Thiosocius teredinicola: one gene and its partners. The protein of the gene in region 3 interacts with the protein of the main gene of each other region in a pairwise test. Links are inferred from orthologs where the notes say so. Each region holds a gene or a part of one and is shown on either strand. Other genes may lie near its edges. The genes, in order: recO, B1781_RS21320 and ssb.

Region 1 (4,995 bases), 2.1 Mb from region 3 along the record:
ATCGGCAGCGAACAGCTGGGTGATGTCGAGCATGCGGTCTTGATCAATCCGATGAAGCCGGATTTTGATCCGATGCACTGCAACTACCTGGGTCACCAGGAAAAAACCATCCCTGAAGGCCACTACCTGATGGTCGGCGACAACCGCGACGATAGTAACGACGGGCGGTGTTGGGGGCTGGTGCCGGAGGAAAACCTGGTCGGCAAGGCGTTTTTCGTCTGGCTGAGTTGGGACTGGAAGCGCAGCGGGTTCGTGGATTTCGGCCGAATTGGCTCGATTGGCGATTGATAAGTAAGAAGTTTTCAAGGTCGGCAATGGTTCTGCCGTTACATTCGGTACCCTTGATTGCAGGAATTAACCGATGAAATCGACATCGATGATCAAAAAACAGCGCGGAATGACCATGCTTTCCTGGATGGTCGTACTCGGGATAGCCGTCTTTTTCATTTTGATCGGCATCAAAATGATTCCGACCTATATGGAAAACCACGCATTGCAACAGGTGCTGACGGCGATGACCAACGATATAAAGGTTCGTCAGATGTCGCCGGCCGAGATGAAAAAGAACTTCATCAAGCGACTTAAGATCAACAGCGTCTACGAATTCGACACGAAGGCGATCACGATCAAGAAAGAGAAATTCGGAACCCGCTTTTCGGTCGACTACGAGGTGCGTAAACCGGTGGGAGGAAACGTCTTCATCGTCATGACGTTCTCCAATTCCACGCTGTTCCCTCCACCATGAAGCGATTGCAAAGACGCATCGACTATCAATTCAACGACGTCGGGCTGCTGGAACGTGCGCTGTCACACCGCAGCCTCGGCGCTCAGAACAACGAAAGACTCGAATTTCTCGGTGACGCGATCCTTGGCTTCGAGGTCGCCGACAGCCTCTACCGTCGCCTGACGGATGCGGACGAGGGCCAGCTCAGCAGAATGCGTGCGCACCTGGTGAAGCGCGAAACGCTGGCCGAGATCGCCCGTGAACTGCAACTCGGCGAGATTCTGCGTCTGGGCCCGGGCGAACTTCGTAGTGGCGGCCAGACCCGTGACTCCATTCTGGCCGATGCGGTCGAGGCCATCATCGCGGCGGTCTATCTCGACGGGGGCATCGATGCGGCGAGACTGCTGGTTCAGCGCTTGCTGGGCAAGCGCTTGACCGATCCGACGCTCGAAACCCGCCGCAAAGATCCGAAGACGCGTCTTCAAGAGCACCTGCAAGGGCTTGGGCGAGCGCTACCTGTCTACGAGGTCGTGGACATCAGTGGCGACCAGCATGACCAGACCTTTCGCGTGACATGTACTATTGATCTTGGTGGCGAAACCACCGGAGAGGGCGGCAGCCGTCGCAAGGCTGAGCAGGCGGCCGCGCGCCGGATGCTGAGCCGTCTTGAGGAACAGAACGTATGAACTACCGCAGTGGTTACGCGGTGTTGGTTGGCCGCCCCAACGTGGGCAAATCCACTTTGCTCAACCGCCTGCTGGGTCAAAAGCTGGCGATTACCTCGCACAAGCCGCAAACGACGCGTCACCGCATTGTCGGCATCCGCAGCGACGATGAGGGCCAGATTGTCTTTGTGGATACGCCCGGGATCCACGACCGGGGTGGCAAGGCGATGAGCCACTACCTCAACCGGGCGGCGCATACGGCCCTGCTGGATGTGGATTTGATTGTGTTCGTCGTACAGGCTCAGGTCTGGACCGAAGAAGACGAACAGGTGCTCAATGCGATCAAGCAATCCAAGTTGCCGACCCTGGCCGTGATCAACAAGGTCGATACGGTAACGCCGAAAGAGCAGCTGTTGCCGGTCATCGAATCCCTGGCGAAGCGTTACGACTTTGTCGACGTGATACCCGTTTCGGCGCGCAACGGAGACAATGTTGAAAGTCTGGCGAACGCCGTCCTTCAGCGACTGCCGGAAGGCGAACCGATCTTTCCGGAAGATCAACTGACCGACAGGTCCGAACGGTTCTTCGCCGCGGAGTTGTTGCGCGAACAGATCATCAGACGCTATCACCGCGAGCTTCCCTATGCGGTCACCGTCGAGATCGAGCGTTTCGAAGAAAGCGAAGACGGACGCTACAACATCGGCGCGGTGATCTGGGTGGAACGTGAAAACCAGCGCAAGATCCTGCTCGGCAAAGGTGGGCAGGCGATGAAGGAAACGGCGACCGCCGCACGCAAGGCGATGAATGAGTTCTTTCAGACGCGTGTACATCTCGAAGTCTGGATCAAGGTCAAAAAGAGTTGGTCGAGCGATGCGGCCAGCCTGGTCAAGCTCGGGTACACGGATTGATGCGGTGGCCGCGTCGAATGCGCTGAACGCCTATGTGTTGCACACGCGGCGCTACGGCGACAGCAGTCTCATTGCCGATCTGTACAGCCGCGAGCAGGGGCGCTTGGCGGCGGTTGCCAAAGGGGCGCTGAAAGCCAAGGGCGAACGTGTCCAGCCTTTTCAGGCGTACGCCATCGCGGTCAGCGGTCGTGGTGAAGTGCTGACGCTGACCGGTGTTGAGGCCAGCGACTCACCGCTTACCTTGCAGGGGCGTAAGCTGTTCTGCGGCCTGTATCTCAACGAGCTGCTGTTGAAGCTCACTGCCCGACAAGATCCCTGTGACGGCCTGTTCGATGACTACGCCGCGGCGCTGGGATCGTTGCACAAGGACGCGGCAATCGAACCGACATTGCGACGCTTCGAGGTGCGCCTGTTGCGCCACCTGGGGCTGGGCCTGATACTCGACAGAGACGTCAATGGTCAATCGATTGTTTCGGACCGACGTTACACTTACGATATCCATCATGGAGCGGCTCCGGTTTCTACCGGTGATAACGCAGTGTCGGGCGCGACACTGTTGGCGCTGCGCGACGATCTTGTGTTTGATGATTCCGGCCTGCGTGAGTCGCGTCAGCTGATGCGGCGCGTGCTGCATCATCATCTCGATGGGCGACCATTGCGCAGTCGGGAACTGTTCCGTTGATATCAGGCACGTACGCCGTTTGAACCAATGAACTTCAGATGAAACGATACGAAAGACTGCTGGGCGTGAACATCGATCACGTGGCCACCTTGCGACAGGCTCGCGGCACACGCTATCCGGAACCGGTCCAGGCGGCATTGGTCGCCGAACAGGCAGGTGCCGATTCGATTACCTTGCACCTGCGCGAAGACCGCCGCCATATCCAGGATCGCGACGTCGACATGCTCGCCGACATTTTGCAGACGCGTATGAACCTGGAGATGGCCGCGACGTCAGAGATGTTGGAGATCGCCAAACGCGTGCGGCCCGCGGACTGCTGCCTGGTACCGGAACGCCGCGAAGAGTTGACCACAGAAGGCGGTCTCGATGCTGCGTCGAGCGTGTCGTATCTTAAAGACTATTGTGCCGCGCTTGCCGATGCCGGCGTGCGTGTCTCATTGTTCATCGATGCCGATTCGCGCCAGCTCGAAGCAGCGACTGAGATCGGTGCGCCGGTTGTCGAGATCCATACCGGCCACTACGCGGAGGCCGCCAATTCGGTCGCGCGGCACGACAATCTGGCGCGCATCGCGAATGCCGTCTCGCAGGGTCTGCAACTGGGTCTGCAGGTCAACGCCGGACACGGGCTCGACTATCACAACATCAAGGACGTCGCCGCCATCGATGGCATCCTGGAATTCAATATCGGTCACGCGATCGTCAGTCGTGCGGTTTTCAGTGGCCTGCATGCCGCGGTCGCGGATATGAAAGCCCTGTTGCAACCGCCTGAGGGCTGATCCCAAATCAAGGGTTGTCGGCTTCGTAGGACTCGAGTTCGATAATACGTTGGGCTTCGTGGATCACGCGTTCAAGCAGCATGCTGACGGCAGAATCGTCTTCCAGCGTAATCGCCGGCTGCAGCTCTCCCAAGGCGTGGTACAACGCCGGCACGCCACAGACTGCCGAGGCGCCGTGCAAGCGGTGCGATAACTGCCAAAGCTCCGACCAGTTCTTTTCGGTGAGGTTCTGACGCAGCGCATCGATGGTTGTCGGCAGTTCACGACGCAGCTCTTCGAACAGCTTGCGCGCAATGCTTTCCGAGCCACCCGCAATCCGCAGCGCCTGCGCTTGGTCGCGCACCGGCCAATCGTTCTCGGGCAGGGTCTGCGCGCTGGCATTGATGAAGCCGGCCTGTCCGCTGCTGCCGTCGACCAATTCGACAACGGTCTTGCGCAGGTCTTCATCGCTGACCGGCTTGATCAGAAAACGCTGGATGCCGGCGCGCGCGATCTCGCGCTGATTGCGTTCCGCGACATCCGCGGTGAGCGCGATGATCGGTACCGGTTTGCCCGGGTAGAGCGATTGGATGCGGCGTGCCGCCTCCAGACCGTTCATGCGCGGCATGTGAACGTCGAGAAATGCCATATCGATCGGATGTTGCCGGGCCAGTTCCACCGCTTCGTCGCCGTCGGTCGCCTTGAGTACTTCGGCACCCATATCGGTCAGCAGGTGAACGATCAGTTGCAGGTTGATCGGGTGGTCATCGGCGGCCAGGCACAGCTTTCCCTGCAGCACATGCTGGTGGTCGACGGGCGCGTTGTCCGATGGTTGGGTGTGATTTGCGGATACATTCTGCGGCGCCACTTTGCCGGCCCGCAGACAACCGCGGAGGCTCTCCTGCAAGTGATGCAGTTGCGGTGGCTTACTCAAACAGAAGCGGGCGCCCGCGGCAACGAACCGGTTCAGCACCTCTTCATCCGAACTCGATACCAGGGCGATGACCGGCAACGCCTGCTCGCCGCTCAGCCCTCGAATCTGCTCGAGGCACTCGCGGATATTGTCTTCGTCATCGTTGCAGCCGAGTGCGACCAGGGCGTAGCGATCGAGCTCGAGGGTGGGTATTACCGAATATTGCGGGTAGTCGTCGACTGCAAGTCCCATGTCGTTGAGCGAGTTGCGCAAAGCGATGCGCGACAGATCGTGTTTTTCGATCAACAGACCGCGACGGTTCAGGGGCGGCGAGTGACGAACCGGTGG
Region 2 (5,193 bases), 200 kb from region 3 along the record:
GCGTTTGCCGCCGAGGTGTACCGCTGGACCGACAGCAATGGCCAGGTGCATTTTAGCCAGCGCCCGCCGCCGGTGGATGCCGAAAAGCTCGAACTGCCGGAGAGTGGCGAGACGCCGGCCGCGGCCGACACCAGCCTGGACAAGCGTCGCGAGCGTCAGCGCCGGGTACTGCAGTCGTACGAGTATGAGCGCGAGCAGAAAAAGGCGGCGGCCGCCAAGGCGGAGCAGGAGAAGCGCGAAATGGCTGCGAAATGCGTCGACATGGAAAAGCGTTGGCGGCGTCTGTCACACGGCGGTCCACTGTATTACCGCGACGACGGTGGCGAGCGCGAGTACCTCAGCGAACAACAGCGTGCGGACGAGAAGGCCAGGCTTCGACCGTATTTCAAGCGCTATTGCGGCCGTGAACCGTGAGCGCCCGCGGCGATCGGGCGATTGATCGGGTGGCGTGTTGCCGCGCTCTGTCGAGCATGGCCGCTTAGACCATGCCGGCCGCTGATACCTGGATTCAGCACTCCGCCAGCAGTGACTGCATCATGCGTTCGGCCTGACCGCCGTATCCGCCGCCAAACAGGTTGAGATGGTTGAGCACGTGATACAGGTTGTATAGCGTGCGCCTGACGCGATACCCGGCGTCGATCGGTGCAACCGCACGATAGGCCGCATAAAAGTCGGCGCTGAAACCGCCGAACAATTCGGTCATCGCCAGTTCGGCCTCGCGGTCGCCGAAATAGGTCGCTGGATCGTAGATCACCGGCTCGCCATTTTCGTCGAAGGCGATATTGCCGCTCCATAGATCGCCGTGCAGCAGCGCGGGTCTGGGGTCGTGATCGACAAGCACGTCGAAGCGTTCAAGCAACTGCTCACCGAGTTTCTGTAGCCGGCCGCCGTAGCCGTTGCGCGCCGCTTCGGCGAGTTGAAAGCCGAGCCGGTGATCGCGCCAGAATGTCACCCAGTCGTCGGTCCAGCTATTGCGTTGCGCAGTGGCACCGATGGTGTTGTCGCGCTGCCAGCCGAAGGCGTCGCTGCTCACCGCATGCAGTGCCGCGAGTTGCTCGCCGGCCTTGCGCCACGACAGCGCGTTGCCGTGGCTTAGCGCGTAGTACTGCATGACGATGTAGCTGCTGTCTCCGCTGACACCTGTCGAGATCGCGCGCGGCACCTTGATCGCATCGGCATCCGCGAGTTCGTTCAAGCCCTCAGCCTCGGCCTTGAACATGTCGAGGAGTTCGGCACGGTTGGTCTTGACGAACCAGGTCTGCTTACCGTCACTGAGTTTGAATGCGCTGTTGATGCAGCCGCCGCCGAGTCCGCTGGGCGCTTGCGGTTCGAATGCCTTGCCGGTGGCCGCGCTGATGTCGGCCGCGATGTCCTGCCAGATGCTCAAGCGTCGGGTTTTGGGTCGTGGTTGCGTTCGCGCAGCGGACTGGTGCGCGGAAAGTGGGCGCGTAGAAATGCCATCTGATCGGCGAGCACGTTACGGCCCTGCAGGTAGATGTACTCGGCATGGGTCGGTGTGAACGGGATCGCCAGCAATTGCATGTCGGCCTGTTCGGGGGTGCGGCCGGCTTTGTGATTGTTACAGCGCGTGCAGGCGGTGACGACATTCGTCCATTGATTCAGCCCGCCCTGGCTGATCGGTGTTACATGATCACGCGACAACTCGCGATAGTGAAAGTGATTGCCGCAGTACAGGCACAGGTGGTCATCGCGTTGAAATAGGGTGCGGTTGCTGAGCGGCGGCGTATAGCTGTCGCGCATCTGGTGATTGCCGAACGTCGCGATGATCGAATTGATTTCGATAATGCTGCGGCGACGGCTGATCGCATTGATACCGCCGTGCAGGGTGAACAGCGGCTCACCGCAGACGTAGGCGATCATGCCGAGGAAGTGCAGCCGTGCGGCCTGCCGAAAATCGATCCACTCCAGCGGCATGCCCGATGCATCGGTACGCAAAATCTGTTGTGAAAGGCTTTGCACCTGGGTGCTCCCACACGTGATTTGTTCGGTTATTGCATAGATCAGGCCGATCTTTCAAGGGGTGGTTCCGTGACAGCCAGCCACGGTGGCCCGCGCGCCCGGCTCGCACGGTGTCGCGTTAATATGTGGCCAAGGGCGTGACGAAATACGTACGACTCAATTCGGCGGTTTTGGCGTCTGGCGGGATACGAATCATGTTCTTATTCGACGCCTAGGTATCGGATTTTGTTTCGTTTCGGATAGTTGAAACTCGATTCCAGTCCGCAGGTTTGGCCTGGACCGGCTAATCGTCGCCGAAAAAATACGCTTGACAAACGTTGCAGATCGCTACTTATGCACAATCGAACCGCGTCGGCGGGCCGGCAGGGGATTCGTCCTGCAGCACTCCATCAGAATGTTTTGATATTTATTAACTTGTTGTTTACAAATGTTTTTTAATGATTGGCCATTTTTCGGTCAATTTAATGCAATTCGCCGTCTGACGCGGTTTGCGGCCATTTCCACAGGGTTATTCCACAAAGTTATCCACAGGCTCTGTGAAATTGGAGCTAAACGCTTGATTGTCGGGCAAACCCAACGACTGAGCGCGTGCGTGGAAACTGGTCGCTGCCGATGAAGTCGATGCCGATTGCGCGGATCGCGGTCGGCGCACCGCTACGCTCGCTGTTCGATTACGCAATCCCGCCGGGTGCGCAACCGGCGCCGGGGGCGCGGGTTGCGGTTTCGTTCGGGCGGGCGAAAGCGGTTGGCGTGGTCGTCGAACTGCTCGGCGAAACCGACTGTCCGCACGACAGACTCAAGCCACTGAGCCGGGTCATCGATCCCGAGCCCCTGCTGGCCGACGACGATCTGGCGTTTCTCCGCTGGGTGGCCGATTACTACCATCACCCGATCGGCGAGGTGGTGTTGACTGCACTGCCCAGGCGGCTGCGTTCGGCAGTAGCCACGCTCGAAGCCGGCGAACCGATGTGGGAACTGACCGATGCCGGCCGGGCGTTCTTGCAGAGCAGTGCAGGTCGCGCCCCGCGGCAGCGCGAAATCCTCGATTGGCTGCAACGACAGACAGCGCACATCGCGCCCCAACAACAGCTCAAATCGATCTTCAGCGGCAGTCATGCCGTTTTCAAGACACTGTGCGACAAGGGGCTGATCGCCAGCGGTATGCGGCTTGCTGCGACGCCGCTCGCAATCGATAGCGACGACGGCCATGAGCTCAACGCCGAGCAGGCGAAGGCCTATGAAAGCGTGGCCGGCAAACTGGGCGAGTTCGCGGTTGCCTTGCTCGATGGGGTGACCGGCAGTGGCAAGACCGAGGTCTACCTGCAGCTTGCGACTGCCGTGTTGGCCAGCGGCAAATCGGTGCTCGTGCTGGTCCCCGAGATATCACTGACCCCGCAGTTGTACGAACGTTTTCGCCAGCGCCTCGGCGACACGGTGCAGATGACGCACTCGGCAATGACCGACAACGAGCGCGAGCACGCCTGGCACCGTGCGCGGCTTGGTCTGTCGCGGGTGTTGCTGGGTACGCGTTCATCGATCTTCACGCCGATCGCCGATCTGGGCCTGGTGATCGTCGACGAAGAACACGATCCGTCGTTCAAGCAGACCGAGGGTTTCCGTTATTCGGCGCGCGATCTGGCGATCGTGCGTGGGCAGCGTGCACAGTGCCCGGTGGTACTTGGGTCGGCCACGCCATCGCTTGAATCGTTGCGCAATGTGCAGGCGGATCGTTACCGGCACCTGCGGCTCGATCAGCGTGCCGGCAACGCCCAGCCGCCGCGCATCGATCTGCTGGATGTGCGCGATCAGCCGTTGCAATGCGGTGTATCGGCGCCGCTGCTCGAACGTGTGGACGCCGTTCTGGCGCGCGGCGAGCAGGTGATGCTGTTCCTCAATCGGCGCGGATATGCGCCGGTGCTGACCTGTTTCAGCTGTGGCTGGTTGTCGGACTGTCCGCGCTGTGATGCGCGGCAGACGGTGCACCGCGCCAGCGGTCTGTTGTGGTGTCATCATTGTGGCGCGCAACGGCGCGTGCCGTCGGTGTGCCCGGAGTGTGGCGAGGACGATCTGCACCCGCTCGGCCAGGGCACCGAACAGCTCGAAGGCTACCTTGCCGAACGCTACGCGCAATATCCGCTGATTCGCGTCGATCGTGACGCGACCGCGCGCAAGGGCAGCCTGGATGCGTTGCTGCAGCGCCTGCATGACGCCGACGCAGCGATCCTGGTCGGTACCCAGATGCTCGCCAAGGGGCATCATTTTCCGCGCGTGACCCTGGTCGGTGTGCTCGATGCCGACGGTGGCCTGTACAGTGCCGACTTCCGCAGTACCGAACGCATGGCGCAACTGCTGATCCAGGTTGCCGGCAGGGCAGGTCGTGGCGATCGCCCGGGCCAGGTGTTGATCCAGACGCGGTTTCCCGAGCACCCCTTGTTGCAGACGCTGGTTCGCCACGGCTATCGCGCGTTCGCCGAGCAGGCACTGCAGGAGCGCCAGAGCGCGTCGATGCCGCCGTATTCGCACCAGGCGCTGCTGCGCGCGGAGGCGAGTCGGCGCGATGCGGCCGAGACCTTTCTTGCCGAGGTTGCGGCATGGGCATCGCAGGTCGCCAGCAGCGAGGTTGCGCTGTGGGGGCCGGTGCCGGCGCCGATGGCGAGACGTGCCGGCAAACACCGGGTGCATCTGCTGCTGCAGGCTGCGCAACGCAATGCGCTGCATGCGGTGTTGCGCGCCCTGCCCGAGTTCGCCGCCGGGCTGCCGGTTGCCAAGCGTGTGCGTTGGCATCTCGACATCGATCCGATCGATCTGTATTGAGGCGTCGGACCAATCCAGGCAATGCCTTAAAGCAGCGGTTCCTGCTATCCTTGCCGGCTTGAATTCCGGGATGTTTTGGGACCATGAAATCGCATATTGCCGACCTCGTCAGCCAGGCTCTGCACAAGCTCGTCGATCAACAGGTGCTCGATGGCGCTGATGTGCGTCCGGCCACGATCGAACGCACGCGCGACGAAGCGCACGGTGACTTCGCCACCAACGCGGCCATGGTTCACAGCAAGGCGGCAAAAATGCGGCCGCGCGATCTGGCGGACAAGCTGGTCGAGGCGCTGCCTTCATCCGACAGCGTGGTTGGCGTCGAAATCGCCGGCCCCGGCTTCATCAACTTCCAGCTTGCCGACAACGCCTACCACTCACTGGTGCCGGAGATACTGCGAG
Region 3 (5,084 bases):
ACAGCGGAGATTTTAATTCTTATTAGGATCAAGCTAAGTTATTGAATGATAGAGAATTCATGAACCTGGCATCCTTTCTGCAGCACGACGTAAAGAAGGCGTGCTTGTCGGATTCCGTTTGGTCTGCAAAAAGCCTGTGCCGAGCTCAAGAACATTAGAAATGGCTGGGGCCCGGCAGGCGCGCCGACTTTCTATTCCGGTCCCCGGTTTTCTTCGGCGGTGGCCGCTTCCGATTCCACCAGTAGTCCAAGCCGCTTGGCGCGTCGCTCCCAGGTGCGCCGCGCCAAAACCTGCATATCCGATATCCGGTCGGACTCGTCAACGATCTCGACCCCGATCAACGTCTCGATCACGTCTTCGAGTGTCACGATGCCGGCCATGCCACCGTAACCATCGACGACCAAGGCGATGTGTTCGCGAGACGACAAAAAACGGTTGAACAGGTCGACAATTGCGAAGTCTTCCGCGATCGCTATGATGTCGCGCTTGAGGGTGTCCAACTGCGCTTCCTGCAGTCCGTCCACCATGGCGGCCAGCAAAGTATCTTTTAAGAAATAGCCGACCACGTGGTCACGTGAATCTTTTTCGAACAACGGGATACGCGAGAACCGCAGATCGCGATTGGCTTCGAAGAACTCACCGATCGTCTGACAGGCCGAGGCCGCGACCACCACGGTGCGCGGCGTCATGACATCTTTCGCCCGCACCGTTCGAAACCGCAAAAGGTTTACCAAAATCTCCGACTCGTGCGGGTCGAACACGCCGTGTTTGGCGCCGATATCGGCCATGGCGACGAAGTCGCTGCGCGTGAATGCACTCTCCACCTCATCCTTCTTGATCGCTTTGGTCACGAACTGGCTGAACCAGACGAGCGGACTGAGCAGGCGGATGATGATGACCAGCGACTGCGCGGTAAACGGTGCCAACTCGCGCCAGTAGTTCGCCCCCAGCGTCTTCGGGATGAGTTCCGACAGCACCAGGATCGCCAACGTCATGACCACTGGAATCAACAAGCCGGTAATCAGCGGATTGGCGTCGAACCAGATCTTGCTGGCTTGGTCGCCGACCCCAATGGCGCCAACCGTATGCGCGATCGTGTTCAGGGTCAGGATCGCGGCGAGCGGCCGATCGATGTTCTCTTTGAAGCGCTGCAGGCGGCGCCCAAGCCGACCGCCTTCCTGCATTTTGATCTGTGCGTACGACGGCGTGATGCTGAGCAGCACCGCCTCCCACAGCGAACACAGAAACGAAGTGACAATGGCAACAAGGAAAAACAGTATCAGCAGCGTGAACATGGCTGCTCCATCGGTTGGCTCGAGTGTGTACCATCTTGGAGCGTTGTCGCGATCGAATCAACGCAGCACAGGCAATCGGTGCGAATAACGGGTGACTCGCAACCGCTCATTTGCATGCCGGCATGCGTCACGGTGCGTTGGCGAGCCCGAACGTTTAACCATGGGCACGCCCACCGGCAAGTCACTGCGCCATTTCCCAGGCGCCGAACGAATCAACCCGAGAATGCGCTGCAACCCTGTACTTCGCCGCACCGGGCAGCAGACGACGCGATCGCCGCATCGACTCAGTACATGTACGGAATCACCGTTTCGATCTTCACGTTGGCGTCGATCACCGCATCGGGCTGCTCAATGTGTATCGCCCACGCGCCCGTGTGCTCGCGGTTAACGGTCTGCGAAACATTCTGGTAAACATCCGCACCGTAGTAACTGTTAGTTACGTAACCGGTACGTACCGATCCCGTCTCGGTGAACGAAACGTTGCCAACAGCAACCACCAGATAGTGACCGGGCTTGATGTTCTCGAACTTGTACTCGCCGTAGCGATTGGACGTGACGCAGGTCTTGTACTTGTAACCGCGCGCGTCTTTCATGAACACGCCGTAGTAGCGGCCCAGCATCTTGTCGCGCGACCGCTGGAACACGTCGTCCCTTTTCATCGCCCAATTCAGCAGCAGGCGCGATTCGGGATACAGGCAGACGTTCACACGGGACGCGATCAGTTCCTTGTCTTTGGCGCCCGCCAGGGAACTGACGAGATCCTTGCGGCGCAGTTCAGGGAAGTAAGTAACGCCCTGGAGGATCGCACCGCCGGGCTCGAGTTGGGCGGCTACCGCTGCTTCGTCGAATTCGCCCTCGACCCAGATCGGATCGGCACCCAGGGTGCTGGCGTATTCATAGGGGTACATCGTCGGGTTGGCGGCGTACCAATAGCTTGGTGGCGCGGTGTCGTAGCGTTTTCCCTGGCTGACGCAGCCCGACAGAAACGCCGTGAAGATCGCCAATGTAAGAATGGAGATGTGCTTGATTGTTTTTTTCATTGTGTCTGTTCCTTATGACCAAGAGACCGAATCCCGTCGGTGCGCACTGCAGGTAGGAAAGCCCGGCGAATGTGCCGCTCAGACCGGCATGAATCACGGCGGCGCGCATGTTGCCATAAGCCGGTAGGCGACGTGCGATAAAAATCTCAATATTCGACGCATGTGCAGCGCGAGTGTTGGCGCAGTAGCGAACAAAAGCGTACGCCTTGGGTTGTTCTTCGCCAAAGCCAGGCCGCGGTGCAGGAACCAGACGATTACGCCGGAAGACGGGAAGGAAGATGGTCAGCGACCGAGCTGTGAACGACGGAAAAAGAAAACGGGGCATCAGCCCCGTTTCGTGTCGAGTGCTGCCGGCGGCGATCAGAACGGAATATCGTCCTCGAAACCATTGTCCATCGGAGCTGCCTGCGGCTGAGACGCGGGTGCCGACGAACGCGAGCCCTGCGACGGCGCGAAATCGGCACTGCCACCGCGGCTGTCGAGCATCTGCATCTGGTCGGCGATGATCTCGGTGGTGTAGCGGTCCTGCCCCTGCTGGTCCTGCCACTTGCGCGTCTGCAGACGGCCTTCGAGATACACCTTCGAGCCCTTCTTCAGGTATTCACCGGCAATCTCGGCGAGCTTGCGGAACATCACCACACGGTGCCACTCGGTCTTTTCCTGGTTCTCGCCGGTGTTCTTGTCTTTCCAGGTCTCCGATGTTGCAACGGTGATATTGCACACCGCGCCGCCGTTGGGCATGTACCGCACTTCGGGATCCTGCCCGAGGTTGCCGATCAGGATGACCTTGTTTACGCCTCTGCTTGCCATTTTTTCCTCCTCAAAACCGCAGACGTCCATGCTGCGGCGAATCAATTCATAAGCCCGGCAGTCTACGCCGGACGCGCCACAATTTCATCCAGGGCGCCGTCGTCCAGGTGGTCCCGATCAACTTTCAGGTAAGCCACGCCTTCATCGGCAACGATCACCGCCTCGACCACCCCGGGAACCGCCCGCAGCCGGTCACCCAACTCGCCGGCAGCGCCACGCTCGACCTTGCCGAGATGCACCAGTCGGCTGGCGTAGCGGCCTGGCTTGCGCATGCCGATGGCCACCAACAGCCATAGAACCCCAACCGTAGCCGCGGCGAAGAACACACCGGTCAGCCCGAACTGCTGGTGCACCCAGCCACCCACGGCACCGCCGACAAACGCACCGCCGAACTGCGACGTGGAATACACGCCCATAGCCGTTCCTTTCGCGTCGACCGGCGCCACTTTCGACACAATCGACGGCAGCGTGGCCTCAAGCAGGTTGAAGGCGCTGAAGAACAGCACCAACGCGGCGACGAAGGCCCAGAAATGGCCGGAGGTCGCACCCAGCAACAATAGCGCCAGGGTCAGACAGGCGACCGCGCCGAGAAACACCTGCTTCATCAGGCCGCGGCGTTCGGCGATGATCACGAACGGGACCATTGCGGCGATCGAGCCGAGCATCACGGGCAGGTACAGGGCGGCGTGGTGTACCGGTGCCAGCCCCAGGTCGCGCAACACAATCGGCACCGCCAGGAACAGCGCGGTAAGGATCAGGTGCAGCGCGAAGATACCGAAATCTAGCCTGAGCAGGTCGGCGTTGCGCAGCACCCGGTTGAACATCGCTGGCACGGTCTCGGCATCCCGGTGTACCGAGCTGCGCGCCGGCGTCGGCACCACCAATGCGACGACGGCAATACCGAGCAAGGCCAGCACGGCAGTAACCCAGAATATCCCGCTGACCCCGATCATGCGCGCCAATACGGGACCGGCCATCATCGCGATCATGAACGACGCACCGATCGTCATGCCGATCGTCGCCATCGCCTTGGTGCGGTTCTCTTCGCGCGTCAGATCGGCCGCCAGGGCCATCACGGCTGCGGCGATCGCCCCGCTACCCTGCACCGCGCGCCCGAAGATCACCCACCACACGTCGTGCGCCTGGGCAGCAATCGTACTGCCCACGGCAAACAACAATAAACCGCCGAAAATCACCGGCTTGCGGCCGATTCGGTCAGACAGCAGGCCGAACGGAATCTGCAGCGCCGCCTGCGTCAGTCCATAGATTCCTACCGCCAAACCGGTCAAGAACGGGGTCGCGCCTTCCAGGCCCTCGGCGAACAGCGCGAAAACCGGCAGGATCAGGAACAACCCGAGCATGCGAAACCCGTACACGCCGGCCAGGCCGAGCGTGGCGCGTCGTTCGCCGGCGGTCATGGGGTGTGCGGAGCGTGACAATGGCTTCGTGCTACTTCGGTATGAGGCGCGCATTGTAGCGCGGATTGTGTTTCCCGAGGGTCTGGACAGAACGCAAGAACGGCCCGCAACGGCCGCTAATGCTTATTCAACCACCAGATGGCCGCCCCGCCCCACATGCAGACACCGACCGACATTCTTGCGATCGACGACGACAAGATGAGTCACAAGTTCATCAAGCGGGCCCTCGAGCCGGCCGGCTACGAATTGCGTTCGGCGTTCAATGGTGAAGAGGGTCTTGAGGCGGCGCTGCAGAACCCGCCGCAGATCATCCTGCTCGACGTCGAGATGCCGGGCATGAACGGCTACGACGTCTGCACCCAGCTGCGCCAGCACGAGATAACGCGCGACATCCCGGTGATCTTCCTGTCGTCGCACAGTTCGCTGCGCGAGCGCATGCAGGGCTATGAGGTAGGCGCGGACGACTACCTGGTCAAACCGTTTGAGCCGGAAAACCTGGTCGCCCGCGTGGGCGTGCTGCA

What was found.
Region 1: the proteins of ssb (region 3) and recO interact in binary tests that used the Escherichia coli proteins (3 or more experiments, as listed by UniProt). The link is inferred for Thiosocius teredinicola from one-to-one orthologs.
Region 2: the proteins of ssb (region 3) and B1781_RS21320 interact in binary tests that used the Escherichia coli proteins (3 or more experiments, as listed by UniProt). The link is inferred for Thiosocius teredinicola from one-to-one orthologs.

Annotation. Positions count from the first base shown.
Region 1 is NZ_CP019936.1:2,218,657-2,223,651, forward strand. The notes cover bases 1,352-4,140. They hold recO (DNA repair protein RecO), read left to right. Parts: upstream 1,352-2,301; coding sequence 2,302-2,979; downstream 2,980-4,140. Other genes in these bases: rnc (ribonuclease III), read left to right, coding at 1,352-1,410; era (GTPase Era), read left to right, coding at 1,407-2,297; pdxJ (pyridoxine 5'-phosphate synthase), read left to right, coding at 3,018-3,755; B1781_RS10715 (response regulator), read right to left, coding at 3,763-4,140. In the rest of the region: lepB (signal peptidase I), read left to right, coding at 1-288; B1781_RS10690 (DUF4845 domain-containing protein), read left to right, coding at 362-745; more of rnc, read left to right, coding at 742-1,351; more of B1781_RS10715, read right to left, coding at 4,141-4,995. UniProt on the Escherichia coli protein: Involved in DNA repair and RecF pathway recombination.
Region 2 is NZ_CP019936.1:4,508,279-4,513,471, reverse strand. Bases 2,207-5,193 are described here. They hold B1781_RS21320 (primosomal protein N'), read left to right. Parts: upstream 2,207-2,592; coding sequence 2,593-4,794; downstream 4,795-5,193. Other genes in these bases: argS (arginine--tRNA ligase), read left to right, coding at 4,878-5,193. Also shown: B1781_RS21335 (DUF4124 domain-containing protein), read left to right, coding at 1-414; B1781_RS21330 (fructosamine kinase family protein), read right to left, coding at 509-1,387; B1781_RS21325 (HNH endonuclease), read right to left, coding at 1,384-1,980.
Region 3 is NZ_CP019936.1:4,311,363-4,316,446, forward strand. What follows is about bases 1,421-4,298. They hold ssb (single-stranded DNA-binding protein), read right to left. Parts: upstream 3,146-4,298; coding sequence 2,696-3,145; downstream 1,421-2,695. Other genes in these bases: B1781_RS20315 (hypothetical protein), read right to left, coding at 1,580-2,335; B1781_RS20325 (MFS transporter), read right to left, coding at 3,208-4,298. Also shown: B1781_RS20310 (CNNM domain-containing protein), read right to left, coding at 192-1,295; more of B1781_RS20325, read right to left, coding at 4,299-4,563; B1781_RS20330 (response regulator), read left to right, coding at 4,702-5,084. UniProt on the Escherichia coli protein: Plays an important role in DNA replication, recombination and repair. Binds to ssDNA and to an array of partner proteins to recruit them to their sites of action during DNA metabolism. Acts as a sliding platform that migrates on DNA via reptation.